Regions from separate parts of the Paenibacillus sp. FSL R5-0407 genome, predicted to be linked through region 2. Evidence: predicted binding sites of a transcription regulator. Region 2 holds the regulator's gene; each other region holds the start of a gene.

Region 1 (7,499 bases), on a different contig from region 2:
TGCTGATCGTCGGCGGTATTTTCTGGGCCTGCATCAACATCAACTCCTATCCATGGGTCATTTCGACCGGACGGGAAGAGAGCATCGGCACGCGGACAGGGATCTATTACTTCGTATCCTCGCTTGCCGCGATCGTGTCTCCGCCGCTCCTCGGCTGGGTCATCGACGTGTTTGGCTACCCGGCGTTGTTCATCAGCGCCTCTGTTGGACTGCTCCTGGCGCTAGGCTGTCTGCTAGGAGCTTCCTCGGAAGAGAGACCCGCAGGGAAAGGACCATTGGACAACACGCCGATCATGGTGGATTAGGTTACATGCAAAACCTCCGGGAATGGCCATTAGACGGCTTGCTCCCGGAGGTATTTTTGTTGGATGCGTAATCGCAGAAATAGCTGTATTTTCTAAAGTTATTTTCATGATATTTCAGCTTTTAGACGCATTAACTGGAAAATCTGCATCTAATTTCGCCGATATGGCCTGATTTTTGTTCATAAGGGCAAATTAACTGTAGGATTTCCCGCTAAATTCTGTAAACGGTAGTTTGAGATAAAAATAACTGTAGGTTTTCCAGCTATATTTAGTGCGGTCGCAGATCCGGTAACAGATTCGGTAAACAGATCCGGTAAATAGATCCGGCAACAGATTCAGCCAGCGTAGCCTCGAACTCAGACGCTTCCTTAGGACGTTTTCGTCCGGGAGCGTATAGCTGCCCAAAGAGCCGCGAGGGAGACAAGCAGGGCGGCGGAAGACAGCACCAACGTTGCTATCTCTACTCCAGAGGCACCGCCGTCCTCGCTTTGCCCTGCGACGCTCGCAGCCGCGTCGGCTGCTGCGTTGTCAGTCCCGGTATCACCAGCAGGGCTGTTGGTGCCGTCGCCAGCAGCTTTATCCGCTGCTGCGTTCGCGTCCCCGCCTTCGGTCCCGGCGGCATTCCCGTCCGCTGTACCGCCGGCTTCAACGCCGGTGTCGTGGCCTTGATCAGCGGCGTGACCGTCAGCCGCTCCAACTGCCGCATCCGCGGTCACTTTGGTGATCGAATGCGGCTTATCCGAGCCTTCCTCGCCGCTCCACTCGACGATCGATCCGTCGCTGTAATACTGGAAGGCGTCCCAAGCCAGGGAAGTGTCATCGGCGGGGTTCTTTCCGACGAATTCGAATTGCTGGAATTCGCCCGGTCCGATTCCGTCAGCTTCGGAGGCCCAAGTAACGACCGTCACCTTGCCGGATTCGTTCTTGGTGAGCTCCACCGTCCAGTCGGGTACGGGGCGATACTGTTTGAAATCGAGCTCGTCCGGTATTTTAAGCGATACTTTAACCGTCGGAATGTCTTTTTCCACTGGAACTTTCAGGCTGTAGGTTTCCCAGGCGCCAGGAGAAGATAATCCCGGTTGTACAGTAACGTGTGCGCTTGCCAGGCCGGAAAACAACAGGAGTCCTGCCGCTGCCGAAGTGCATAAGGTTGTTATACGGAAAATAAATTTCTTAATCATAGTTTCCCCTTTCTTTTTTGCAAAAGATTAATATTACTAGTTGCTGTCCACATGGAGAGTAAAGTCATGATCCAATGATTCCAGCGATTTGAGCAAAATATGGACCTGCACGTTCCAGTCCCCGCCCATGGTAATAATCCCATCAGCCTCGAGCTCTGAAGAACCGCCGGGCATAACGACTTCAATCAAGCCCATGTCCATCTCCAAGGATGTCAGGGACAGGGTAACTTGCTCCACCTGTTCCATAGGCTTGCCGTCCGGATCCTGCAGCTTGATTGCAAAATGATTCTTGCCGATCGTTCGGGGCGTAACTTCCAGGGTGATTTTGTGTCCCTGAACGGTCGCCTCCAGCCGGTCCGGCAGCCCTGCGGCGGTTGATGGTGGCGGCTGGTTAGCCAAGACGGCGGCGAGCGCAAGCACGATAAATCCAAGGGCCAGTTCGACCCACACGCCCCGTCCAAGAGGCCGGGAGCGCCGCCGTCCGCGCAGGAATCCTGTAAAGGCGAGGCCAAGCATGAACAGGAATACGGCAATTTTCGCTAGAAGCGCCAGGCCATAACCGGTTTGAAATAGTGCACTCAGTGATGGAATATGGATGACAGTACCGTAGATCCCGGATATCAACAGAACGGCCACGCTTGCGGAGGCGAGCGCTGAGAAACGGCTTACGGCCTGCCAATAAGCAAGCGGACGTTGTCCAGAAGCGACCTCTTCAGGGGAGCTCGCCTTCGCAGCGGCCTCCGGCAACAGAAAGACGATGGCCAGCAGGCCGCCTAGCCAAAGCGATGCGGCGGATAAATGCAGATAATCCGCCGTAACAGCAAGCGCCTTGCCCTCCGCGGCGGCCGCATGGCCGATAAAAGCCTTGGAGAGCATAAGTCCTTGGCTGAAGGCCATAGCAGCCCAAGCTGCATACACAGAAAGTCGGATGTCTGTTTCGCGCGGATGCCGGATGTTTCCGATCCTCATCCAGAGCAGGGAGGCAAAGGCCAGCAACGCCAGTAGCGCCAGCTGGATTTTCCATATCGTGCCGAAGCCGGTGTATTGCAAGGTTTCACTTATCAGGTCGGCGCTCAAAGCGCTTGTCCATGACACGCCTGCATTACTGGCGGATTGCTGCGGCAGGCTTGCGATAATGCCCGTGGCGGCCAGCACAATGCCTAAATTGAGCAGGAGCTTGCTGCGCTTCGTTTTGAACGGTATCCCGTTAATCCGTGCGCTGCGAGGCAGCAAGAACAGTTGGAATAGCAGCGTGCCGGTGGTCAAAGTCATCCCCGCATACCAAAGCCAGCGGATCAACAGCAGACTCCATTCCGGGGAAGGAACCTGATTATCTGATGTTACGATCGGAACGCTTCCAGCTCCCGGGTTGCCGATTTGAAATGCTAGGGTTCCCGAAACCGGGTGACCGTCACTGGAGACAACTTTCCATTTAATCGTATAAATTCCGTCCACTAATCCGGGAGTTAGCCCGGCGACAAGTCTGTCGGGACGGCTCGGATCGATAGCGGCATCCTTCTTGTCAAGGCGTTCCCCGGAGGGACTTAGCACCTGCAGCGAATAAAAGGCGGGTTCGATCTCTTCATCAAATTGAATGAATATGGATTCAGGTGATTTCTCCAGCACTTCCCCTGAAGAGGGCGAGGAAGATACGACATAAGCGTGTGCGGAGGCGTGTTCCGGAATAACAGCGGCCCAACATGCTAAAGCTAGAATAAGAACTATCACGTACGATTTGTATTTTTTCAGACGCAAAACGCACCACCTTACAATTGCAATGACATATGTTACACATTTATCTTATTTTACAACTATTATTACCGGATGAGTATAGCTGAAACTTCCATAGCTTTCCAATTATGCCCGGTGGTATGTCTAAAGTGTGAATGTTGGACTTTTTATTGTTTGTACGAATAAGCAGTTTATTTGCACTCTTTGTATGTTGGCGATTTCAAAATTTGCTGGCGTGCGTTAAAATAATAAGTATGCATATTTTTATTAAAGGAGGAAACCTCAGTGGCATCGATCATCAAGGTGGGTATCGTAGGATACGGTAATTTGGGTCGCGGCGTCGAAAAAGCGATCAAGCAAAACCCCGACATTGAGCTCAGCGCTATTTTTTCAAGAAGACATCCGAATGAGGTTGCGGCGGCAAACGGCGTCGTGCATATTTCTGAGGTAGAGAACTATAAAGGCAAGATCGATGTTCTTATCCTTTGCGGCGGATCGGCCACAGACCTTCCTGAACAAGGACCGGAGCTTGCGGCTTTGTTTAATACGGTTGACAGCTTTGACACGCATGCGAAAATTCCCGATTATTTTGAGCAAGTCAACGCTGCGGCGCAAAAAGGCGGGAACGTCAGCGTAATTTCCACGGGCTGGGATCCAGGGTTGTTTTCCTTGAACCGCTTGTTGGCGCAGGCCGTTTTGCCGGAAGGGAAAGAGTATACCTTTTGGGGCAAAGGCGTAAGCCAGGGGCATTCCGATGCGATCCGTCGCGTACCGGGCGTGAAAAACGGTGTACAATACACCATTCCGATCGAATCCGCCGTGGAACGTGTGCGTAACGGAGAAAACCCGGAATTGTCGACGAAAGAAAAGCACCTTCGCGAGTGTTATGTTGTCGCTGAGGAAGGCGCCGATTTGGCGAAGATTGAACGCGAAATCAAAGAAATGCCGAATTACTTCTCCGATTATTTGACGACCGTCAACTTTATCAGCGAAGAAGAATTGAAGCAAAACCATTCCGCCATGCCGCATGGAGGCAACGTGCTTCGCAGCGGACGGACAGGGGAGAACAATACGCAAATCATTGAATTCAGCCTGAAGCTGGACAGCAATCCGGAATTTACGGCCAGCGTGTTGGTCGCATATGCCCGCGCAGTGTACAAGCTGTCCCAGTCCGGACAATCCGGCGCGAAAACGGTCTTCGACATCCCGTTTGGTTTGTTGTCGCCAAAATCGCCGGAGCAGCTTCGTAAAGAACTGCTGTAACAAAAACGGAATAATTAGGATAAATAAGGGTTGCTTGGCCGGATGGCCGGGCAACTCTTTTTTGGATTGTTCCTAAGTTATTCATGCATCAATTGCTGGAGTGTCCAGAATAAGTAAGTGATTAATATCACTAACGGGGGTATCATTATGACAATTTTGCGAACTCGGCACTCCTTAGAATGCAATGTGAACAATTATCAAAATCGTCGAATACGGCTGAATTTGAGCTCTAATCGTCTGTAATCGGAATTGGGTAGATCAAACCATAGGACCCTTAATGATATAAATGTAAATTTATTGCATTTATTCCTTTCTCTATGAATTGTCATTAGTTCAAGGCTTCCCTAACATAAAACATAACTGATAATCAAGAATTCATCTCGCTCATCGTGATGAGGTTCACAATTTAGAAAGGGGTATCGGAATCCTATGAAAAGGAAGGGATTGCTGCTCGCTGTCTTTTCAGCGTTTCTTGTCCTTCTGACCGGATGCAACAATTTAGCTGTACTAAACCCGAAAGGTCCGGTGGCCAAGACACAATCTAATGTCATTATCTTCTCGATCCTGGTAATGGCGCTAGTTCTGCTGGTTGTTTATATTCTTTACGTTTACATGCTTACCAAATACCGCGCTTCTAAAGCCGCTCCTGACTATGAGCCGCCTCATATGGAGGGGAACAAATGGTTGGAGATCACCTGGATTACGATTCCGGTCATTATTGTTACCATTTTGTCGGTCGTTACAATTCGGAGTACTGCCGCAGTAGAGAAGGTGCCGGAAGGTTACGAAGACCAAAAACCGCTCGTGATTTATGCGGCGTCTTCCAACTGGAAATGGCATTTCAGCTATCCGGAGGAAGGGATTGAGACGGTCAACTACGTCAACTTCCCGACGAATCGTCCGGTAGAGTTCAGATTGTATGCCTATGGGCCAATCTCAAGCTTCTGGATCCCGCAGCTTGGCGGACAGAAGTATGCGATGAGCGACATGGTCAACAAGCTTAACCTTGTAGCTGAGCACGCCGGATCTTACATGGGGAAAAACTCCAACTTCTCCGGTGAAGGCTTCGCGCACATGGAGTTTGAGGCGCTGGCCATGACGTCGAAGGATTATGAAGAATGGCTTGATGAAGTCAAAACAACGGCTCCGAAACTGACGGAGCAGGAATTCGACTCATTGCTTAAAGAGAGCCATGTCGGCAGAAAATCTTATTCTTCAACACACCTTGAATTCAGACCTGCTCCAGAAGGTGAAAATGCCGGCCACAACCATGGTGGTTCGGAAGAGATGGATATGAATTCAGAGTCCGGAGAAATGGACCATTCCGAAATGAATATGGATTCGACAGGCACAGACGACGCCGGAGCGGCGGATCATAGCTCGCACGGCAACTAATAGAACGGAAGGGAGTTAGCTAGACATGAAATGGGACGAATTTTTCGTCACTGGCGAACCGATGATCTATGGCGCGATGGTCAGCATCGTCGTCGCATCGCTAGCCATTCTTATCGGCCTGACCTATTTTAAAAAATGGGGCTACTTGTGGCGTGAATGGTTGACTACCGTCGACCATAAGCGGATCGGGATTATGTATATCATCTCCGCGCTGCTGATGTTGTTCCGCGGCGGCGTTGACGCCCTCTTGATGCGTGCCCAGCTGGCAATGCCGGAAAACGGGCTGCTTGACGGGCAGCACTATAACGAAATTTTTACGACCCACGGGGTCATCATGATTTTGTTCATGGCCATGCCGTTTATTATCGGCTTGATGAACGTCGTAGTTCCGCTGCAAATCGGGGCTCGCGACGTAGCGTTTCCTCGGCTTAATGCGGTCAGCTTCTGGCTGTTCTTCGCCGGAGCGATGCTGTTCAACATTTCCTTCGTCATCGGCGGATCGCCGGATGCTGGCTGGACGGCATACTTCCCGCTGGCAAGTCTGGAATTCAGCCCTACGGTAGGGAATAACTATTATTCGATCGCGATTCAGATCGCAGGTATCGGTACGCTGATGACCGGCGTCAACTTTATCGCGACGATTCTGAAAATGCGTGCTAAAGGCATGACCCTGATGAAGATGCCGATGTTTACCTGGTCGGTACTCATTACTTGCGTTATTATCCTGTTCGCCTTCCCGGTATTGACCGTGGCACTGGCGCTGATGATGTTCGACCGCTTATTCGGGTCACAGTTCTTTACGATGGCCAATGGCGGGATGGACATGCTCTGGGCCAACTTGTTCTGGGTTTGGGGCCATCCTGAGGTATATATCGTTATCTTGCCTGCGTTCGGGATTTACAGTGAAATTATTTCCACGTTCTCGCGGAAAAACTTGTACGGCTATAAATCCATGGTTTGGAGTATGGTCGTCATTTCGTTGCTGTCCTTCCTTGTATGGGCTCACCACTTCTATACAATGGGTCACGGCGTGATGGTCAACGGCGTGTTCTCGGTCACGACGATGGCGATTGCCATACCGACCGGGGTCAAAATATTCAACTGGCTCTTTACGATGCAGAAAGGCCGAATCGAGTTCACTACACCGATGCTGTACTCGCTCGCCTTTATTCCGATCTTCACGATCGGCGGCGTAACCGGCGTTATGCTCGCGATGGCGAGTGCCGACTACCAGTACCACAACACGATGTTCCTGGTAGCCCACTTCCACTACGTGCTTATTCCGGGTACCGTGTTCGCCGTTATTGCCGGCTTCTACTACTGGTTCCCGAAATTGTTCGGGTTCCGGCTTGATGAACGCCAGGGCAAACGCGCCTTCTGGTGGATCATTATCAGCTTTAATGTGACGTTCTTCCCGCTGTTCTTCCTTGGACTTAAAGGGATGACGCGCCGGATGTACACTTATTCGGAAAGTACGGGCTTTGGCCCGCTGAATTTACTTGCTTCGATCGGCTCTGTCGGTCTTGCGATCGGCTTCATTCTGTTGGTCTACAATATTTACTGGAGCTTCCGTTACGCTCCGAGAGATACGACGGGCGACCCATGGAATGCACGGACGCTCGAG
Region 2 (7,499 bases):
CCGCGATGAAGACAAGGATCTGGCGCTGGCTGAACGCGAAGGCGTGGACGCCGTGTTCCTGCCAAGCGTGGAAGAAATGTATCCCCATCCTACGGCGACAAAGATCAAGGTGGAGGGATTGACGGAGCGGTTGTGTGGAGCTTCACGCCCGGGACATTTTGACGGAGTGACGACTGTCGTGGGCAAACTGCTTCATATTGTTCAGCCTACTAACGCATATTTCGGACAAAAGGACGCACAACAGGCGGCGGTGATCGCGCAAATGGTTCAGGATCTCAATTTCGATGTCGAGATCATACCTTGTCCAATTATCCGCGAGAGCGACGGCGTCGCGTTAAGCTCGCGTAACGTGTATTTGAGCGCTGAGCAGCGGGAAGCAGCCAAGGTGTTATCCAGAAGCCTGCAGAAGCTGCAGTCCGGCGTGGAAGCCGGTGAGAGCATTACTGCGGGGGAAGCACTCAAGGCATTGACGGAGGCGATTCAGGCCGAGCCACAGGCGGTAATCGATTATGTGGAGATTGTCCATTATCCGCGCTTGAATCCTGTTGAGGAGTCGACAATTCTCAAGGATGCGAAAGAACCGGTCCTCGTTGCGCTGGCCGTAAAATTCGGAACGACGCGCTTAATCGATAACGTAATTTTGATGAAGAAGGGAGAGGCGCTGCATGTATAGAACGATGATGAAATCGAAAATTCACCGCGCTACCGTAACGGAGGCGAATTTAAATTATATCGGCAGCATTACGATCGACGAGAGCTTGATGGAATCGGCCGATCTGCTTGAAAACGAAAAGGTGCAAATCGTCAACAACAACAATGGTGCCCGGCTGGAAACCTATGTTATTCCGGGACCGCGCGGAAGCGGGGTCATTTGCTTGAACGGAGCCGCTGCACGGCTGGTGCAACCCGGCGATCAGGTCATTATTATCTCCTATGCACAAATGTCGCCGGAAGAGCTGAGAAGCCACAAGCCTACGGTCGTGTTCGTGGACGAGAATAACTTTCCGGTCGAAACCGCGAGCCAGGAGCTGCACGCGACGGTACGCTAACCCCTTCGTATGCAATTAATGCCTCCGGGAATGAAAAGCCCGCCAAAGACAAAAAATGAACGTAAGGCTCAAGCTGCTTTCATTTTCGTTAAAGGTGGGATGCGAATGATGTTTCAGCATGTATTTGCGGAAATGAATGACATGTTGGATGAAATCGTGACCTTATACCCTGTTGCCCAAGGCGACCAGAAGCAAGAACTGGCTAAGAAATGGCATTTGCTCAAGCATATGAGTGACGGCATTATTGAGGAATGGCTTAATTTTGAAGAGAAAATGGGCGATTTCCGCCAGAGCTGGGCAAGTCCGGACAGCGGAAAAAGCGCCCAGCTTCCCGAAATGAATTGCGCTGCTTTTATTAAAGGACAAGGGTATTATAAACTTTTAATGTTTTCCCAGGCATTGCCTCAGTTTGAGATTTCTTTGGAAACCTATCCAGAAAGCACGGTGGTTCGAACCTATTTGGCGATGTGCCATATGCATCTGGAACAGTTTGGAGAAGCGGTTGCTCATTTCTGGAAAGTGCTGGAGGGTTCCGGTAGTAAACGACTTCGTTCGATTATTTATAACGCGCTCGGCTGCATTGAAGCCCGGCAAGGCGTGCGCACGAAAGCGAAGGAATATTTTACTTTGGCCCATTATCATGATCCTTCGCTGCCCGAGCCTTTGGCCAATCTGGAAGCCTGTATGAAGAGCTCCGGGAAGCTCCAGTACGGAAACGAATTGACGTCGCTGCTGTAATGTAATCCGGTCACCTGAGTTACAAAAGCCATGATTCAGAAGAGCGGTGCATGTCCCCTTTCAATGGGGGAGCATCGCTCTTTATTGTGTCCGCATTGCCGGGGATACCGTCTACACCGGAATTTTCAAAACGGCTTACTTCTGTTATGCTGTAAAAGAGACTGGAACGAAAGGGACTTTGGAACTCATGAAATATGCCGTACTCGATTTTGAAACGACGGGGAACCAGTCCTCTGATGAAATTATTCAAGCAGGGCTTGCCATTATAGATGAAGATTTGAAAGTATCCCGGGTCTATAGTTCCTATGTGAAGCCGGGAATACCCATACCTCCCTTTATTACGGGACTTACGGGAATTTCGGAAGACGATGTCAAGGATGCGCCGGATCTGGACGAAGTCATGATGGAAATGGTGCCGTTACTTGACGACGCCGTTCTTGTGGGACATAACGTCGCTTTTGATTTTAATTATTTACAGAGTGCACTCGATAAAACCGGGTATCTGCCTTTTACGGGACGCATTCTCGATACGATGGATTTTTTGAAAATATTTTTCCCTTCGTTGACCACTTATCAGTTGGGAATGGTCGCATCCGAGTTTGGGGTAGAGCATGACCGGCCCCACCAGGCGGATAGCGATGCTTTGGCGACCGCGCTCATTTTCTTGAAATGTCTCGAGGAACTGGCCGATTTGCCGCTGATTGTCTTGCAAAGGTTGTCAGACCTTTTTGCCGGAGAAGACAGCGATCTGGGCTGGTTTTTTGATGCCATGCTTCAAGAAAAAGAACGGGAGGCCGATCAAAGCCCTGACGGTTATACGTATTACCGGCAGTTTGCGCTGCAGGTGGAGGACTGGATGGACATCGAGCCTGCCAGAAACTCCATGCTTGGCAATCCGCTTCGCGATGTGTCCTTTGAGCAATTCATGGAGCAGGTCCGGGAGAAGCTGCGCGCCAAGCTGCCCGATTATGAGGAGCGCGAAGCACAGAACCTGATGCTGAACGAGGTGACCCGGGCTTTTGACGAAGATAAGCACTTGCTGATCGAGGCGGGGACCGGAACGGGTAAATCGCTCGGATATTTGCTGCCGGCTATTTACCACAGCGTGAAGAATGATGAGAAGGTAATGGTCAGCACGCATACGATCAACCTCCAGGAGCAGCTGAGGGAAAGGGATGTGCCCCTGTTGACGGAGGTCGTGCCTTTTCCGTTCAGCGCAGCCGTATTCAAGGGAAGACAGCATTATTTGTGTTTGCGCAAATTTGAACATAAAATTAATAGAAGAGACTTTGCGACACCTAAAGAAGAGGTGATGACGGCCGCCCAGATGATCGTATGGCTGGCCCATACGGAGACGGGCGACGACGAGGAGCTGAACCTTGGAAACCGTGGTGGAGATTTTTGGGAAACGGTGGCGAGTGAATCGGACTCGTGCCTTGGCCGCTCTTGCCCGTGGTTCCGCAAATGTTACTATCACAAGGCCAAGCATGAAGCGGGTGTTGCCGATGTGGTCATTACGAACCATTCCAAGCTGTTCACCGATATTCAAGCCGGCCACCAGCTGCTGCCTGGATACGAACGTCTGGTAATTGACGAAGCGCATCATTTGGAAGAAGTGGCAGGCAAGCATTTGGGACTTCAAATGAAGTATTTTACCGTTGTCCATACGCTCACCCGGCTGTTTAAGGATAGTAATACCGGGCAATTCCCGAATCTGCGCAGTATGCTGCAGCAATCGGGAAGTGAGAAATCTGCGGAATGGTGTTCGGTTATTGACGGATTGTATCCGACCCTTGTGGATGTGAAGGAGAACTGGGATCGGCTGGCCGAGCTGATGTTTACGCTGATGCCTGAACGCAGCGATGCAGCGCCAGGGGATCCTGGACAGTTTGTGCTGCGCTTGCTGCCGCAAAAGAAACCGAAGGCGTGGGATACGCTTGCCGCGCTGGAGAATCAAATTTTTGTGGCTATGGGCGACGTTCTCCGCAAAGGCGAGCGGATGATCAACGAGCTTAAGGAAGACGACCATGATTACGGCTATGAGAGCCTGATCACCGATATTAGCGGACTCTTGAAGGATCTCGGAACCGAACGCGATGCGCTGCGATTTTTTATTAAGCTGGAGGACGAGAATACGGTATACTGGATAGAAGGAAACGGTAATTACCGTAGCCGGTCCCTGCAAATTTTCGCGGTTCCGATCGACGTGAGCGCGCAATTGAAGGGTTATTTCTTCGACAAAAAGAAAAGTGTAGTCATGACCTCGGCTACGTTGTCGGTCGACAAATCGTTCCAGTATATGATAGATCAGCTTGGATTAACCGAAGCCGCGGCGGAGGACAGACTGATTACTTCGATGCTGCCTTCTCCGTTCAATTACCGGGAACAGGCGCTGCTGGTCATTCCGCGGGACTTTCCGAGCGTAAAGGGAAGTGTAGGGGACGATCATTTCGTGGCTACTCTGGTTCAGTCCCTCGCCGACACAGCGGTGGTAACGAAGGGCCGTATGATGGTCCTGTTTACTTCGTACCGGATGCTGAGGCAGGTATATGATCCTTTGAAGGAGCTGCTGGCCGGACAAGGAATTACCGTGATCGGGCAGGGAATGGATAGCGGAAGCCGGACCAAGCTGACCCGTCGCTTCCAGGGACAACATGCTTCGGTGCTGCTCGGAACGAGCAGCTTCTGGGAAGGCGTGGACATTCCGGGGGAAGCTCTGACGAGTCTCGCTATTGTCCGTCTGCCTTTTCAGCCACCCAACCACCCGCTTGTGGAGGCAAAGAGCGAACGGCTGCAGCAGCAGAAGAAGAACCCGTTCATGAAGCTGTCCGTTCCGCAAGCCGTCATTCGGTTCAAGCAGGGCTTCGGACGTCTGGTCCGGTCTTCGCAGGACCGCGGGATCGTGGTTGTTTACGATACACGCATCTTGGAATCTTACTACGGGAAATACTTTTTATATTCTTTGCCCGGACCGAAAATGGAGCATATGCCGCTCGGGCAGATGATTCCGCGAATTTCGGAATGGCTGAACGCAGAGGAACAATAAACGTTCTTCAAATCGCGCCTATTAGGGGGATAACCAAATGAAATCGGAAAAAATTTCTGACGCCGTAGTACGCAGATTGCCGGTGTATTTACGTTTTCTTAATGAACTGAGCCGCCGGGAGGTCCCGACGGTTTCTTCCCAGGAGCTTGGACAAAAGCTGGATCTCAATCCGGCGCAAATCCGTAAAGACCTGGCTTATTTCGGCGACTTTGGCCGAAAGGGGATCGGATATGACGTTTCCTATCTGATCGAGAAAATCCGCCAGATTCTGAACCTGGACCAGCAGATCAACGTGGCTTTGATCGGAGCCGGTAATCTCGGACAAGCATTGTCGAATTACAACGCTTATTTGAAGGACAATATGAAAATCGTCGCCGTATTCGACGCATCCCCTGGTAAAATCGGTACCCAGATCAACAATATCACGATTCAACCGATCGAAGATCTGGTGGATACGGTAAGAGGCAATCAGATCCGGATCGGAATTATTACGGTTCCCGCACCGGAAGCCCAGCGAGTAGCTGACCAGCTTGTGGCCGCTGGAATTGGGGCTATCTTGAATTTTGCGCCCACGATCCTTAAGGTACCTTCTGAGGTGCGGGTGCATGCGGCCGATTTCACAACCGACTTGATGAGTCTTGCTTATTATTTGAACGGAGGAAAGGAACATTCGGAACATGAATCGGAAATGGTTGATTAAAGACGGAACCTTCGCCGTGCCGGACCGGGAGAAGCCGGTCATTCGCGGATATATGCTGGTAGAAGGCAGCACGATTACTTATATAGGCGAACAGCGTCCGGAAGAAGGCGTGGAGGGCGCCGAAACCTTCGACGGTAAAGGCCTGCTCTTCTTGCCGGGACTCGTCAATACCCATGGTCATGCCGCCATGTCTTTGCTTCGCGGTTATGGGGATGACATGGTGCTTCAAACCTGGCTGCAGGAAAAAATGTGGCCGATGGAAGCTAAATTTACCGGGGAGGATGTCTACCGCGGCACAGCATTGTCCGTTCTGGAAATGCTGAAAGGCGGAACAACGACCTTCCTGGATATGTACGATCACATGGACCAAGTGGCTTCCGTTGTCGAGCAATCGGGGATCCGGGCGGTACTGACGCGCGGAGTCATCGGGCTATGCCCGCCTGACGTTCAGCAGCACAAGCTGGATGAGGCGGTGGCTTTTGCCCGTAATTGGCATGGTAAAGCGGACGGGCGGATTACGACGATGATGTCGCCGCACTCGCCATATACCTGTCCGCCGGATTATATCGAGAAGATCGTTCAGGCGGCACATGACCTGAATCTGCCGCTGCATACGCATATGTCGGAAACACGGGCCGAGGTCGAGCAGAACGTAGCGGATTACGGATTGCGTCCGGTTCAGCATTTGTTGAACCTGGGATTGTTCAGCCGTCCGGCACTTTTGGCACATGCTGTGCATTTGACGGATGAGGAGATCGAAATTTTGGCGGCGCACAATGTGGCCGTTTCCCATAACCCGGGCAGCAATCTCAAACTGGCAAGCGGAGTTGCCCGCGTACCGGACCTGCTTAAAGCGGGCGTAACCGTATCCCTGGGCACAGACGGACCAGCTAGCAATAATAACCTAGATATGTTCGAGGAAATCCGCCTGGCAGCTCTTATTCACAAAGGAGTCTCGGGCGACCCGACCGCAGTTCCGGCTGCGGAAGCGCTCAGAATGGGTACGGAATACGGAGCGAAATCGCTCTTCCTTCAAGATACGGGCAGACTGGCCGCGGGCATGAAGGCGGACTTCATCGCGCTGAATACGGAGCAAGCCCATTTCTTGCCGCGGACGGATTATATTTCCCATGCCGTTTACTCGGCGGGTTCGAAGGATGTCGAGCATGTTTGGGTGAACGGTAAGCAGGTAGTTAAGCACGGAGCTTGTCTGACACTTGACGAGGAGAAGGTCCGGTTTGAAGCCCAGGCTGCCTTTGAGGGCCTGTTAGGCCGATAACATGCCGCAGGGTATGAAAGAGAAACCGGAATAAGCCGGCATCGGGGAAAGGAAGAGTAGGTTGAAGAACAGAACCAAATGGATCCTGCTCTCCATTGTGATTTTGGTGCTGGTGCTCATTGGCCTTCACCGCTTTTATCTGTATGTCCACGAGGATATATGGCAAGGAGAGAATGAAGCCGTTCAACGGGCCAGACAGGAAGCCGGACTGACGGAAGCCGAAAAAGTGTGGAAATCGGTCTGGGACAAAGTATGCTGGGTAGTGGAAGGCAAGGATGCAGACGGACAAGAGATCATGGTCTGGCTGCCGGAGGGCGGGCAGGCTGAAGTAAAGCTGCTGTCCGAGGGCGTATCGGAAAGCCAAGTCCGTACAATCATACATGATCAATATCCCGGTATTGAAGTCGTGCGGCTTTTGCCGGGTATCTACAACAATGAATTGGTTTGGCAGCTTTTTTATAAGGAAAAGGCGCATCATTATTACCGTTTTTTCCGGTTTAGCGACGGCCAGGCGTTGGAAGAGGTATTCACATTGCCGAACCGGTAAATGTTGCATAAGAAATGATAACAGCCTTGCGCTGAATTCATGGACCTGTCAAGCGGTCCGTGCTTCAGTGCAAGGCTGTTTTTAGAGCACTTTTATAAAAATTTTAAATATATTCACAACTTTATTCGATAATGTATATA
Region 3 (7,499 bases), 2.6 Mb from region 2:
CGGTTGGCCATTTGCTCAACTTCGCCCAGCAGATGGCTGGAGACAAGCACAGTAATACCATATTGGGCCGGCATGCTCTTGATCAGCTCGCGAATCTCATGAATCCCGGCGGGATCAAGACCGTTGGTAGGCTCGTCGAGAATGAGCAGATCCGGGCTTCCAAGCAGGGAGGCGGCAATGCCAAGCCGCTGCTTCATCCCGAGGGAGTAGCCTTTAACCGCCCGGCGCGACTCGCTCGTGAGCGACACGATCTCCAGCACCTCGTCGATGCGCGACTTCGGCGCGCCCAGAATGCGGCGGATCGCTTCCAGGTTGTCTACGGCGTTCAGATGGCCGTAATAGGACGGGTACTCAACGAGCGACCCGATCCGGCGGAGTATTGCGAGTTTATCCTTGCGCAGCTCGCGGCCGAAGATGCGGATAGAGCCTTCAGTGGGCTGGATCAGACCGAGCAGCATGCGGATTGTTGTCGTTTTGCCGGCTCCGTTCGGGCCGAGGAATCCGTAGATATCCCCTTTGGCTATTTCCAGATTCAAATGGTCCACCGCTGGCCGTCCACGGTATTTTTTAGTTAAATCCTTCGTTTGAATAATCATTTCATGATTCACGTAATATCACCTCGGTAATGATCATATCGTCCGAAGTTTAAAGGTGAAGGGGGCCCAAGTTTAAATTTTGTTTAAATCTTTGGTTTGATAGAGGTTGGTTTGATGGGTTTAGCAGGCCGATATCAAGTCTTTAACAAGTCTAAGTTGAGTACAGCAGGTTACTCGGAGTACTTCAGGTAATTGAGAAGTTATCTTAGAAACTGCTGAGTATACTTCAACCTCGGCCGATCCCGAGAACTCGGGTCAATCCCTTCCAACCCTCGCCACCCCCCTCCGATCCCCGCCCAGCGCTGCTAACGAACCGTACCGTACTTATTTGCTAAAAAATGGCCTCAAATCAGATCTAACGAACTCCAGCGACGCTATTGAGTAAATTTAGGCATAAATAGTAGCAGTTTGCTCGGAATAAGGTTACTGGGGTTCGTAAGAATCTTAAACTGCGGTATTTAGGCCAAATAAGGTTTACTGAGTTCGTTAGGTGCAGAGAGACGAGAGTTTTCGAGGCAAATGGCAAATTGGATATACGGTGGAAAGTTAAAACAAACTCCCAAAGTGCCATCAAACCCCACCAACCCCACGAATCTCATTTTCTAACGAACCGTACAGTACTTATTTGAGAAAAAATGGCCCCAAACCAGATCTAACGAACTCCAGCGGCGCTATTGAGTAAATTTAGGCATAGAAAGCAGTAGTTTTCTCGGAATAAGGTTACTGGGGTTCGTTAGAATCTCAAACTGCGGTATTTGGGCCAAATAAGGTTTGATGAGTTCGTTAGGCGCAGAGGGACCAGAACCAGGGAGCTCCCAGGCGAGTGGCAAAATGTTTGTCTAAAGAAACTCCAGCGGTTTTGAGTATGTTCAGCGAATGTTCAACCCAATAACCCATATGTACGGTATCGTTGCTGGCCTCCGGCGACGAACAGAAGACGGAGCTCGACTAGTTTGTGAAGAATCCTTCTAGCGTTTTGAGGGGTTATTCTGAGGTGGTTCGCCAGCTCTGCTGGTGTAAACGGGCGGAATTGCCGTCTAGCGTAACGAAGAGTCTCCGCCTCGAGCCAGGTTAAGGGAGAAGGTATGTCCGTGCTGATAAACTTTCCGATAAAGGCGAGGACCAACTGCTGGCAGCGTTTCGGTTCGTCGGTGATGGAAAGAAAAGCTATCGGGAGAAAAATCCAATCGTCCAATGCCATTAAACAGTGCCGCCAACATAAGTCTTTAAAGCGTCGTACATCGAGATCTCTTGCATGAGGTCCGTAACCTTGAATCTCGATGCCTCCCTTTGCTGCGCCACCCGGCAGGTAGGCTAGATCCACGTAACGGTAGCCGTTGTTTGCATCTCGTACTTCCCATTCCGGATATAGGTGATCGAAGTTTTTTACGGCAGGGAACCAAACCGAACGCAAGAATTCAATTGTGCCATGGCCGAGACCTTTTTCCAATATTTCGCGTCTTCTAATGTTTTGTTCCTCCTCAATAGCTGCTTGAATCCATTCCTTATAAGCTTGTTCGAACCTCAACATCGTTAATAACACCATCCTCTCATTCATTGAGTATTGGGGTAGAAAAGCAAAAAGCCGCCCTGACAACTTCGCCTCCCATCAGGGAGGGAAATATGCCAAAGCGGCGTGTGCTTCACGACCGGACCAATGAATATCTACAGTATAACCTAAATGGGTGATAACTCAATTCTTTTGAACGGGATAAATGTACACCCTCGTCCCGCCCTCAACGGAAGACTCCGTCTCCCGCACCAGCTCCATTTCCCGCAGCAGCAGATCGACGATTTGCAGGCCGAGCCCGGCACCCTTGGCAGGGGAAAGGGAGCCAAGTCCTGGGCCGCGATCGGCGATGACCAGCGCCGTTTTCCGGTGGCGCTGTTCGATCGAGATGCCGACATAACCGCCGGATCCCGCATGACGGACCAGATTCTGGAACAGGTTATCCAGTACGCGGCGGAAACCCTGCTCATCTATGTGCCAAATCAAGGGATCCTCCGGCAGATCGATATCGGCCTCGATTCCCGCTTTTTCCCACAGCGGGTACCAAGCGGCGGCGCTCACCCGCACGACGCGAAGCATGTCCCGATCCTCCAGATTCATAGCATAGCGTCCGCTGGCGAGCAGATTGTAGGATAGGAGATGATCGATGAGACCGCTCAGGTCATTAATCTTGGTCTCCATCAGCGCCAAGGCTTGTTGACCCTGATCCGACAATGGCTCTTTACGGAAGGAATAGAGCTGGCCCCCAAGCACGGTCAGCGGCGTCCGCAAGTCATGAGACAAATTACTGATCAGGCTTTTGCGGAGCTCCTCCTCTTCATGTTCCCGGCGTCGGCTGTCATCGAGCTCATCAACCATATGGTTAAAGGCCTGCTCCAGGCGTCCGATTTCATCGGGCCGGCCCAACGGGACGCGGACGGGCAATCCGTTCGGTCCGGTACGGGTCATGCCGGATTCCAACCGAAGCAGGCGTTTGCGGATGTCGCGAAAGAATAAATACGAGATCAGAATAAAGAAGGAGAACATCAAGAAGATAAAGAATCCGTAAAACCGATAATCCCCTTCCCGGCCTCCGGTCAACGGTTTCATATTTTTGCGCGGGAGCTCAAACACCATAAAGCCTTGGCCAGCGGCCTGACTTTTGCCGCCAATAAAAGCGACGACGGTAAAAGGATCGGAATCCACGGCATGCTTCATATAGGCAACTGCATCTTCCGGCGTCCATTTGGACGGCAAACCGCTTTGTTCCGGCAATTGCAGGCGGGTCAGTCCCTCCGCATCCACCCAAAACATAGAGGCATCAGGATAATCCTGCTTTAAAGCCCGAAGTCTTTCGTTAATTTCCTCGGGGGTTTTGCCGCTTAGAGATGAGGCTGCATTATGCCAAGCATTCTCCAATTGTAGTCCCGATCCGTAGGAACGGACGACCTCCGTTTTGTCTGGAACAGACGCGGGAAAGAAAGCCCGGTTGACGCCCCATGACGCCAAAAAGCTCACCGGGATCAGAATGGGTATAAATACAAGCGCGAAGCCGATGATGCCCAAATAGCGGGACAACAGCGAGTTGCGGAACTTCTTGAAAGGCTGGCCGCTGTGTCTTCTCATGCCCGTACCCGGTAACCGATCCCGCGGATCGTCTCGATGACTTCGGGCGCGGCGGGGTCACGCTCCAGCTTTTCGCGCATATGGCGGATATGCACCATTAAGGTTTTATCCCCGTCCAGATAGGGCTCTCCCCAAACCGCCTCATAGATCTGTTCCTTCGTCATGATTTGACCCAAATGCCGCAGCAGGTATTGAAAAATATGAAATTGCTTTCCGGTCAGCGTAATTTCTTCCCCGGTCTCACGGTTTTTGATGATATTCTCCTTCTCGTAGACGAGCAGGTGGCGAAGCTCCAGAGGTTCGGCTGAAGGAGGGCCGCTGCGACGGAGGAGAACTTCCGCCCGGGCAGCTAATTCATCGGGATGAAACGGCTTGGTCAGGTAATCGTCGGCAAATTGCAATCCTTGCAGCTTGTCGTCGATAGAGGTTCGGGCGGACAGCATCAAGATCGGGAGTCCCGGATATTGCTTTTTGAGCCGCTGTCCGACGGTGAATCCGTCCAGTCCGGGCAGCATGACATCGAGAATGGCCAAGTTGCACGAGGCTGCCTCCTCGATCGCCCGCTCTCCACTGGTGAGCCAGGTGACGCTATAGCCGCGCTCTTTTAAATCTCTGCTGACCCATTCCCCGATTTCGGGATCATCTTCAATATATAGAATGTTTTTGCCTGGTATCATAACTGGGATCCTTCCTTTCTGGCTTTTCGACTCTATTGTTGCAAATTGGTGAGGAAAAATAAACTGCCAAGAACAACATAATAAATTTGTGATTCTGATCACAAGTTCAAATTGCCCGCCATGTTACTTTTTTTATATGAGAATGGTTATCAATTGAATTTTACTTATTGGTGTGCAAATAGATTGAGATGGAAGAACGAAGGGAGATCCGTGCAATGAGCGAACTCATCAATAACCGGGAGCATGGGGTGCCGGAACAGTCGCGCCGTCAGGCTCTGCTGAAGGAAATCATCAAGGAGCTGCACCAGGGGAAGAGCGTGGAGGAAGTCAAAGCGCGTTTTGAAGAAGCGGTAGGCGATGTCACGGTATCTGAGATTTCCGCTATGGAGCATGCGCTGATGGAAGAGGAAGGCATTCCGGTTGAGGAAGTGCAACGGTTGTGTTCCGTGCATACGGCGATTTTTAAAGGATCGATTGAGGATATTCACCGTTCTTCCAAGCCGGAGGAGCAGCCCGGACATCCCGTGCATACCTTCAAACTGGAGAATCGCGAAATTGAGCGTTTGGTTAATTTTAAGCTGGAACTGCATCTGGATAAATTCCGGAAAGAAGACTCCGAGGACATCATATTAAAGCTGCTGGAGGATTTGAACCTGCTGATGGATCTCGACAAGCATTACAGCCGCAAGGAAAATTTGCTCTTCCCTTATCTGGAGAAGTACGGGATCTACGGGCCGACTAAAGTCATGTGGGGGGTCGATGACGGCATCCGCATGATGATTAAGGAGGTCAAGGGCAAGCTGGCCGCTTATGATGGGGACAAGGAGACACTGTCCATTGATCTTGAGCGGATTATCCAGGAAGTGAATGCCATGATCTTTAAAGAGGAGAACATCCTGCTTCCGATGGCGCTTGAGAAATTAACGGAGGACGAGTGGGTGCGAATCGCCCGGGAATCCGACCAGATCGGCTTTTGCCTGACGGCTCCCGAGCAGGAATGGGTTCCTGAACGCATACCGCTTCCCGGCCTGGTGGCCGTAGAAGAGGAGGGGAAAGGCGAAACACCGCAGGGCTTCGTGAAATTCCAAACCGGCATTTTGTCGGTGGAGCAGCTTGAAGCGGTTATGAATCACCTGCCCGTCGATTTGACCTTTATCGATGAGAATGATGTGGTCCGGTATTTCTCGCACGGCAAGGAGCGGATTTTCGCGCGGACTAATGCGGTAATCGGCCGTACGGTTCAGAACTGTCACCCGCCCCAAAGCGTACACGTCGTCGAGGAGCTGTTGGCGGATTTTAAATCGGGCAAAAAGGATGCCGAGGATTTCTGGATTCCGGTCAAGGATAAATTTGTGTACATCCGTTACTTCGCGGTCCGCAGTGAGGACGGGCGTTATCTCGGAACTCTGGAATTCACGCAAAATATCGCACCGATCCGCGCCTTGGAAGGGCAAAAGCGGATATTGTCTTAACATAATGGATAGCCCCGATTTCCTTGGGTAGGAGTCGGGGTTGTTTTTATATCGGCATGGGCGTACTGCTCTCGTATATCGTTTGCATTCCACAGTAAGGACAGGCCGCCTATACCCTTGCCGGAAGGACCTGGCCAGACACTGAACTTATGGGGCTGTGATCGTTGTCATATTGCCCGGAAGCCTTGTCTTTACTGGATTCTCGGTCTCCCTGCGTCTCTTGACCGAACGGGAGGGTTCGCTTATAGTTGGTACGTAGGAATATTCTTTTTTAAGGTTGTCCAAAAAGTCATCTTTCCACGACGAAGTAGATCAGGATGAGGATTCGACGTCGAATCCTGAATTCAGCCGGGCCTTCCGTTGCTCACGTACCTAATGAGCAAATGCTTACGAAGTCGTTTTCTACGAAAACGTTTAGCTCTGCTACTCAGTCCCTATCTTCATCCAACCTAAAGCGTTTTGTAAAAACGCACTTCGGAAGGATAAGCTTCGGTCCTGAAAACCTGACTTTTTGAACTCGAACTTTTATCATTTACTATTTAAGAGAAAAAGGTGGCTTGTACAATGTCTGAAAAAATCTACATTGGTGTTGACCTGGGCGGGACGGCGATTAAAGTCGGCATCTGTAATGAGGAAGGTCAGCTTCTTCATACTTACGAAGGGCCCACCGAAACGGAGAAAGGCGCGGAGACGATCATTAATAACATTGAGCGTTACGTTCGCCTGATTGTGGAACAATCCCCTTTTGAGTGGGAGCAAGTGGCAGGTGTAGGTGCCGGGGTGGCCGGCTTTACTAACGTTCGCGAAGGCATTATTATTTTTGCGCCGAATGTAGGTTTGAAGGATCTTCACATCCGTGAAATCTTGGAAGAACGTTTGGGCAAGCCGATCAAAATAGACAACGACGCCAACGTGGCAGCACTCGGCGAGGCTTGGGGCGGCGCAGGCAAAGGCGTCGAAAATTGCGTATGCTATACCCTGGGCACCGGGGTCGGCGGCGGTATTATCATTGACGGCAAAATTTATCAAGGCTTCTCCGGCCTGGCTGGGGAACTTGGACATATGGCTGTCGTTCCCGATCTGGAAGCGATTCAATGCGGCTGCGGCCAAATGGGTTGCCTGGAGACGGTTTCTTCGGCTACCGGAATCATTCGGATGGCTAAGGATGCCGTTGCCCGCGGCGAACGTACGTCTCTTGCCCTTGTGGACAACATCATGGCGAAGGACGTATTCGACGCGGCTAAAGCCGGCGACGAAACGGCTGTACGCATCGTAAACCGTGCCGCATTCTATCTTGGGAAATCGCTGGCGGCAGTAGCTGTCGTGCTGAACCCTGAACTGTTCATTATCGGCGGCGGCGTTTCCAAAGCCGGTGATATTCTGTTTGATGAAGTACGCAGTGTGTTTGCGAAGCATACTCCTGAACCGGTTCAAAAAGGATTGCAAATCGTTCCCGCTTCTTTGGGCAACGATGCCGGAATGGTTGGGGCCGCAGGTTTGTTCCTTCGTTCTTAATTAGCAGTAATCAGGAATCCATGCAAGAGATATAGAGGAATAGGAGACTTTGCGAGGAGGGAAAAGGATGCCGGAAAAAGATATTTCTTCTGTTGCCAATCTGATCATTATCACAGGCATGTCT
Region 4 (7,499 bases), 190 kb from region 2:
CATCGCCTATCAGAACCGGTTCCGCAGCGACAGCTTATACCTGAAGCAGTTGTGCGAGAACGGGGAGCTCGGCGATATCTACTTCGGCAAGGCGCTGGCGCTCCGCCGCCGTGCGGTTCCAACCTGGGGCGTGTTCCTCGACGAAGAGAAACAAGGCGGAGGACCGCTGATCGATATCGGCACCCACGCATTGGACTTGACCCTGTGGCTGATGGACAATTACGAACCGAAAAGCGTTACCGGCTCGGTATTCCACAAGCTTGGCAGCCGAGAGAATGCGGCCAATGCGTTCGGTCCTTGGGATCCGGAGCAATTTAAAGTAGAGGATTCCGCCTTCGGCTTCATTACCATGAAGAACGGAGCGACGATTGCGCTGGAGTCCAGTTGGGCGCTTAACGTACTGGATTTCGGAGAAGCGAGAACTTTGTTGTGCGGAACGGAAGGCGGAGCCGATATGAATGACGGTTTGCGTCTGAATGGCGAAAAAATGAGCCGTTTGTATGAAACGAAAGTTGATTTCGGTTCCGGCGGCGTAGCTTTCTTTGAAGGCGAGCAGGAAACGGACGCGGTACGCGAAGCCAGAGCCTGGGTGGAAGCCGTACTTGAAGACAAGGAACCGCTTGTCAAACCCGAGCAGGCACTCGTCGTAACGGAAATTCTTGAAGCGATTTATGAATCGGCTAGAACAGGCAAAACCGTTTATTTTGATTAATGCAGCACACATGAACTTATTATATAGAAAAGAGCATTTCAGTTACCTGAGGAGGTATGGATATGAAATTAGGTGTTTTTCTCGTACTGTTTGGAGGACGTCCGCTTGAGGAAGCGTTGGATCTGGTAGCCGCTCAAGGATTAAAAGCGGTGGAGATCGGCACCGGCGGCCATCCCGGCAATGCGCATTGCAACCCGGACGAACTGCTGGAGAACAAAACGGCACGCGATAACTTCAAGAAGGCGGTGGAATCCCGCGGCCTCACCATTAGTGCGCTGAGCTGCCACGGCAACCCGCTGCATCCGCAAAAGGCAATTGCCAAAGAGTTCCATGATGCGTATGTGAAGACGGTTCAATTGGCTGAGCTTCTGGAAGTTCCGGTTGTTAATACGTTTTCCGGATGTCCAGGTGACCATGAGGACGCCAAGTATCCGAACTGGCCGGTCGCTCCGTGGCCGAATGATTTCAAGGAAGTCCTGGATTGGCAGTGGGAGAACAAAGTGATTCCTTACTGGACCGAATGGGGCAAATATGCCGCAGATCATCATGTGAAAATCGGACTTGAGCTGCACGGCGGGTTCTCCGTGCACACGCCGGCTACACTGCTTCGTTTGCGCGAGGCGGCCGGCGAGGTCATCGGTGCCAACCTGGACCCAAGCCACATGTGGTGGCAAGGAATCGATCCGGTGCAGGCGATTTCCATTTTGGGCCGGGAGAACGCGATCCATCATTTCCATGCCAAGGATACAACGATCGATCCGGTCAATGTCAACCGGTATGGCATTACGGACATGCAGCCATATACGGCAATGCTGGACCGTGCATGGCAATTCCGCACGGTAGGCTACGGTCATGACCTCAAGACCTGGGCCGATATCATCAGCGCTCTAAGACTGCACGGATACGATTATGTGGTCAGCATCGAGCATGAGGACGGATTGATGTCCACAGAAGAAGGATTTACCAAAGCGGTTCGAAACCTACAGCAAATCCTGATTGAGGATTCCGCCGCAGATATGTGGTGGGTATAAGTTTCCGGGTACCGAAATATACTTAGCATGTAGCGGCTGCCGCCCGGCAGCCGCTTTTTCATATCAAGGAATTGTTGTATAATTCAAGATAGACGTGGCGTGAAACGCAGGTGTTCATTCCTTATCAAATATGCTATGATGAAATATACTAACTAATTGTAAGTCTCATACGGCTCCAATATCGGTTTATATATTAAGAGGTGAATTCAGATGGAAGATAATAATTTCGCGATGTGTCCACGTTTTGAATCCGCGTTTGTGATTCTCGGCAAACGCTGGAACGGTCTGATCATTCATACATTGATGAGCGGACCCAAGCGTTTTAAGGACATTTCTAACGGGATTCCGGCCATGAGCGATAAGATGCTCTCCGAACGGATGAAGGATCTGGAGAACGAGGGGATCGTTGACCGGCATGTCTATCCCGAAACTCCAGTACGCATTGAATACGAACTGACGGAAAAAGGAAGAGCGCTAAGTCCGGTCATGGAACAGGTGCAATGCTGGGCTGAGCAGTGGATCGAGTAGTCTACGTGCCGTTATCCCGCAGCGGAGCGGCACGAATTATATAGAAAGTGGGTGTACTTGTGGCTGAGGTAATAGTAATCGGAGCGGGACCAGCAGGATCTAGCGCAGCATTATTTCTGGCCAAGGCAGGGAAGGAAACCCTGGTTCTTGACAGCAATGCCAGTATGACGAAACGGGCATGGATTGAGAATCACTATGGAGCCAAGGACATTTCCGGACCGGATTTGCTAAAAATCGGTCGGGAGCAGGCCCAGAAGTTCGGAGCCAAGTTCATTGAGGAGAAAGTTACGGTAGTGGATACGAACGGCGGATCCAAAGTGACCGTAAAGACGGAATCCGGCCGAAGCTATGAGGCATCCCATGTCATCCTGGCAACCGGAGCATTGACGGAATTGGCGGGGGCGATCGGCCTTGAGCTTAAGGAAGGCAGAGAACCTAGAATCAAGACCGTGATCGATACCGACGGAAACGGACGCACAAGCAATCCGCGGATATGGGCTGCTGGTACGGTCGCCGGCGTAAGCGTTCACACGATTATTACGGCGGGTGACGGCGCTAAAGTAGCCATCGAGCTGATCAGTGAACTGAATGGCGAACGCTACGTGGACCACGATGTATTAAAGTCATAACGTTATAACATCCACCAAAACACATAAATGAATAGTGGCAGATTCAAAGCTTCCCAGAGTTAATGTCTCTTGGGAAGCTTTTTTGCGCAGAATGGACAAAAGGTTTGTGACGCCAATCACAAAGCAGGGGGTAAAGGTACGCTAAATTGAATATAGTTTGATTAGAGATGCTAAACAGGAGGGAATAGGTGTGATGGAGCAGAAGCTGCTATTCGACAAGAAAAGTTTAGTCCGGGATATCGTACTTGAATTCCCGAAATCAGCAGATTATTTTCGTCGCCGCAAAATTGACTTTTGCTGCGGTGGTAACCGGCCTCTTCAAGAGGCGGCAAAGGAAAGAAATCTGGAAGTCGATGAACTGCTATCCGATTTGGCAAAACTGGCCGTGGATCATCCGAATGCGGAGGAGAGGGATTCCTGGACCGATGCGGATTCGCAAACCCTTATCGGGCATATCGTGAATAAGCATCACGCTTATTTGCGTGAAGAATTGCCGGAGCTGCATAAGAGTGTAATCAAGGTCTCTCGCGTACATGGCGGGCACGATCCTCATTTAGTCGAAGTAGAACAACTGTACGGCCAGCTCCGAAACGAACTGCTTGAACATACAGCCAAGGAAGAAGCGGAAGTTTTTCCGAAAATGATAAATTGGGAACTGGGTCAAGAACAAGAAGTTCTAAATAAAATGCTTGCGGCGATTACAGAATTGGAAGCGGAGCATGACGGGGCAGGCAAGATTTTGAAACGCTTGAGAGATATTACCGGAGATTTTCAGCCGCCGGCGCATGCTTGTACGACGTACCGTACGACTTATGCACGATTGGAAGAGCTGGAAGGGATGACATTTAGTCATATTCACCTTGAAAATAACATTTTGTTTCCTCGTTACACGTCTTTATAAGCAGAGAAAAGTGGAATATGGACCTTCCCTCCTTGAGCAGGAGGGAAAAAATTGTGTTTTTCAATAGAAAAACATAAAAATGTATGAACAATATTGTGATAAGTTTCACATTTAGTGTGAAATAGATCACAATGTATTTTGAATTTTAAATTATAATTAAGTTATTAAAGAAAAAGAAAATGTTAGTGGACAAAGAAACGATTGCATTTTGAAGGAGGCAATTCCAATATGGGAACAGATAGAGAAAAGCTCGTGGTGATCGGTAACGGGATGGCGGGAATCAGCGCTGTCGAACAAATTTTGAAATTGACGAAGAGATTTGATATTACGGTGTTCGGGAGCGAGCCGCACCCCAACTATAACCGGATTATGTTGTCTTATGTTTTGGAAGGCAGCAAAACGATCGATGATATCGTGCTTAATGATTTGAACTGGTACCGGGAGAATGGAATTACGCTGTATACGGGAACTACGGTTGCCAAAATCGATGAGCAGACTAAAGAAGTAGTTACCGCGGACGGAATGCGGGTTCCTTATGACAAGGTGCTGATTGCTACAGGTTCCAACTCGTTCATTTTGCCGATTCCAGGCAGCGACAAAGAAGGCGTAGTTGGTTTCCGCGACATTGCAGACTGCAATCAAATGCTTGAAGCGGCTAAAACCTGCCGTACAGCAGCCGTCATCGGCGGAGGATTGCTTGGTCTTGAAGCAGCTAAAGGGCTGGTTCAGCTTGGGATGGATGTTACGGTCGTTCACTTGATGGAGGACTTGATGGAGCGTCAGCTTGATCACCAAGCCGCTTCGATGCTGAAATCGGAGCTCGAGCGCCAGGGAATCAAATTCAAAATGGGCGCGCAAACGGCCGAATTGCTGGGCGAAACGAGAGTCAGCGGCCTGCGGTTTGCCGACGATACGGTATTGGATGCCGAGTTTGTCGTAATGGCGGTAGGGATCAAACCGAATGTCGCGGTTGCCAAGGAAAGCGGAATTACCGTCAATCGCGGGATTGTTGTTGACGACTATATGCAAACCTCGATGGAAGGCGTGTACTCGGTCGGCGAATGTACGGAACACCGTGGCACCTGCTACGGCCTGGTTGCTCCTTTATTCGAACAGGGCATGGTGCTGGCTAAACACATTAGCGGCGTCGAAGCCCCTCCGTATGAAGGTTCGGTCGTATCGACCAAGCTTAAAATTTCGGGCGTTGACGTGTTCTCGACCGGTGAATTCATCGATGGTCCGGAGCACACCGTGATTGCGAATAAAGATGATTGGAAACGTACCTACAAGAAAATTTTGCTGAAAGACGGAGTTATGGTCGGTGCCGTACTCTTCGGTGATATTACGGATTCGGCTGAACTGCAAAAGCTGATTAAACAGAAAACGGTCATGACGGATGAATTGTACGGTACATTGATGGGAACCGGCTGCTGCGGCGGCGGGGCCAAGAAGACCACATCCGTGGAAAGCATGCCGGATGAAGAAATCGTCTGCGGCTGCAACGGCGTTACCAAAGGTACGATCGTAGATGTAATTACGAATCAAGGTATGACAACGGTTGATGAAATCAAAGCATGTACCGGAGCCACCCGTTCTTGCGGAGGCTGCAAACCGATGGTTGAGCAAATTTTGCAGTATGTGCTTGGGGACGGCTTCAAGTCAACAGCCAAACAAGGAATTTGCGGCTGCACTACCTTGAGCCGTGATGAAATCGTGGCCGAAATCAAGGAGAAGGGCCTGCAAACAACTAAAGAAGTAATGAATGTGCTGGGTTGGAGCCAACCGGAAGGCTGCTCGAAGTGCCGGCCGGCCATTAACTACTACCTCGGGATGATCAATCCGGATACGCATGAAGACGAAAAGGAATCGCGTTTTGTCAACGAGCGGATGAACGCGAATATTCAGAAGGACGGAACCTATACTGTCGTTCCCCGCATGTATGGCGGTGTGACTACACCGGAAGAATTGAAACGGATTGCGGACATTTCGCTGAAATACGATGTGAAGGTCGTTAAAGTAACCGGCGGCCAACGGCTTGATTTGATCGGCGTCAAAAAAGAGGATTTGCCAAAAGTCTGGGAAGAACTCGACATGCCTTCGGGCTATGCGTACGCTAAATCGCTGCGCACGGTGAAAACCTGCGTCGGTTCGCAGTTCTGCCGATTCGGTACCCAGGATTCGATGGGAATGGGGGCTACGCTGGAACGCAAATTCGAGCGTCTCGACTTCCCTGCCAAATTCAAATTGGCTGTGAACGGATGCCCGCGGAACTGCGCGGAATCGTGCACGAAGGATATCGGGATCGTCGGTAATGACGGCGGATGGGAAATTTTCGTCGGCGGTAACGGCGGGATCAAAGCCCGGCTTGCGGATTCGCTCTGCAAAGTGAAGACCGATGAAGAACTGATCGAAATTGTCGGTGCGGTTATGCAGTACTACCGTGAAACCGGCAACTATCTTGAGAGAACCTCGGAATGGGTGGAACGCATCGGTCTGGAACAGATCAAGACCGCTGTAGTAGATAATCCTGAGAATCGGAAGGCGCTTATGGAACGGATTGAATTTGCTCTGCAGCAAGTAGAGGATCCGTGGAAGAAAGCGATTCGCGACAACGAGAACAGCGACAAATTGTTTAATCGCTTGGAAGTTGGTAATCAACTGTAAACATTGGTTAATAGTGAAAGGAGAGTACGATACATGACTAAAGAGAATAACGAATTTATTTCTGTAGGTGCTGTGGATCATTTTCTGGTACAGATCGGACGTGTAGTGGAGATCGGGGGGCGGCAGATTGCCGTCTTCCGCCTCTCCGATAACCGGATTTTCGCAGCTGTAAATAAGAATCCTCATCCGAAAGGCGGACCGCTTGCGGAAGGGATTGTTTCGGGACATTACTTGTACGATCCGCTGTACGACTGGAAAATCGATCTGACCACCGGTCTGGTTCAAGCTCCGGACACCGGCCAGGCGCAAATGGTGCCGGTCAAGATAGAGGATGGGCAGGTATGGATTGGCGCGGGGGAATTACAAACTGTATAGCGGCTTGATTGCTGCATAGCAACGCACTTGGGAGAGAGAGTGGGGAAAGTCAAATGTTTACACAAAGCGTAGAATCCATTGTGGAAGCAGCCGTTAAAAAGAAAGAGAAGATGAATGAAAGTTTGCCCCGGTACTTTGTATCAACGCTCCTGGCGGGAGCGTACGTGGGACTGGGCATCATCCTGATATTTAGCGTGGGTGCGCCGCTGGCCGCGGTGAAGTCACCGTTTCAGAGTATGGTTATGGGGATGTCGTTCGGGCTCGCCCTCACACTTGTCATTTTTGCCGGTTCCGAACTGTTTACGGGGAACAACATGTTCTTTACTGCCAGTACTTTGGCTAAGCGTACCACGGTATCGGATACCCTCAAAAACTGGATAATCGTCTTTCTCGGCAACTTAGCGGGGGCGATTATCCTCAGTTTACTGATCGTAGGCTCCGGTTTGTTCAAAACCGCCGCTCCGGAACATCTGATCTTTGCGGCTGCAGCCAAGAAAATGGGCGCCCCGGTCATGGAACTGTTTTTCCGCGGCATTTTGTGTAACTGGCTTGTATGCCTGGCCATCTGGATGGCCAACCGGGCGAAGGATGACATTTCCAAGCTTGTCCTGATCTGGTGGTGTCTCTATGCCTTTATCGCGAGTGGTTATGAGCATAGC

Evidence for each region. Region 2 encodes Rex, which represses fermentation and respiration genes when NADH is low (regulators of the CRP and FNR family bind a similar motif). Its sites were predicted from a motif close to TTGTGAAATATTTCACAA; they were not measured.
Region 1: the regulator Rex is predicted to act here: its motif matches at 4,868-4,885, upstream of qoxA (cytochrome aa3 quinol oxidase subunit II).
Region 3: the regulator Rex is predicted to act here: its motif matches at 4,475-4,492, upstream of NYE70_RS19130 (DUF438 domain-containing protein).
Region 4: the regulator Rex is predicted to act here: its motif matches at 3,895-3,912, upstream of nirB (nitrite reductase large subunit NirB).

The regions. Positions count from the first base shown of each region.
Region 1 is NZ_JBBPAX010000002.1:1,111,813-1,119,311, reverse strand. Features, by position in the region: gene NYE70_RS24215 (SLC45 family MFS transporter) at 1-305, shown strand, start outside; gene NYE70_RS24210 (YcnI family copper-binding membrane protein) at 674-1,486, opposite strand; gene NYE70_RS24205 (copper resistance protein CopC) at 1,523-3,241, opposite strand; gene NYE70_RS24200 (diaminopimelate dehydrogenase) at 3,503-4,480, shown strand; gene qoxA (cytochrome aa3 quinol oxidase subunit II) at 4,910-5,875, shown strand; gene qoxB (cytochrome aa3 quinol oxidase subunit I) at 5,901-7,499, shown strand, end outside.
Region 2 is NZ_JBBPAX010000001.1:1,407,854-1,415,352, reverse strand. Features, by position in the region: gene panC (pantoate--beta-alanine ligase) at 1-673, shown strand, start outside; gene panD (aspartate 1-decarboxylase) at 666-1,049, shown strand; gene NYE70_RS06865 (tetratricopeptide repeat protein) at 1,158-1,787, shown strand; gene dinG (ATP-dependent DNA helicase DinG) at 1,975-4,833, shown strand; gene NYE70_RS06855 (redox-sensing transcriptional repressor Rex) at 4,871-5,533, shown strand; gene NYE70_RS06850 (amidohydrolase) at 5,511-6,812, shown strand; gene NYE70_RS06845 (cell wall elongation regulator TseB-like domain-containing protein) at 6,874-7,359, shown strand.
Region 3 is NZ_JBBPAX010000001.1:4,029,626-4,037,124, forward strand. Features, by position in the region: gene NYE70_RS19110 (ABC transporter ATP-binding protein) at 1-596, opposite strand, end outside; gene NYE70_RS19115 (transcriptional regulator) at 1,477-2,127, opposite strand; gene NYE70_RS19120 (sensor histidine kinase) at 2,290-3,711, opposite strand; gene NYE70_RS19125 (response regulator transcription factor) at 3,708-4,388, opposite strand; gene NYE70_RS19130 (DUF438 domain-containing protein) at 4,604-5,860, shown strand; gene NYE70_RS19135 (ROK family glucokinase) at 6,425-7,375, shown strand; gene rapZ (RNase adapter RapZ) at 7,443-7,499, shown strand, end outside.
Region 4 is NZ_JBBPAX010000001.1:1,602,243-1,609,741, reverse strand. Features, by position in the region: gene NYE70_RS07885 (Gfo/Idh/MocA family protein) at 1-712, shown strand, start outside; gene NYE70_RS07880 (sugar phosphate isomerase/epimerase family protein) at 775-1,743, shown strand; gene NYE70_RS07875 (winged helix-turn-helix transcriptional regulator) at 1,954-2,271, shown strand; gene NYE70_RS07870 (FAD-dependent oxidoreductase) at 2,331-2,900, shown strand; gene ric (iron-sulfur cluster repair di-iron protein) at 3,094-3,801, shown strand; gene nirB (nitrite reductase large subunit NirB) at 4,030-6,465, shown strand; gene nirD (nitrite reductase small subunit NirD) at 6,499-6,840, shown strand; gene NYE70_RS07850 (formate/nitrite transporter family protein) at 6,894-7,499, shown strand, end outside.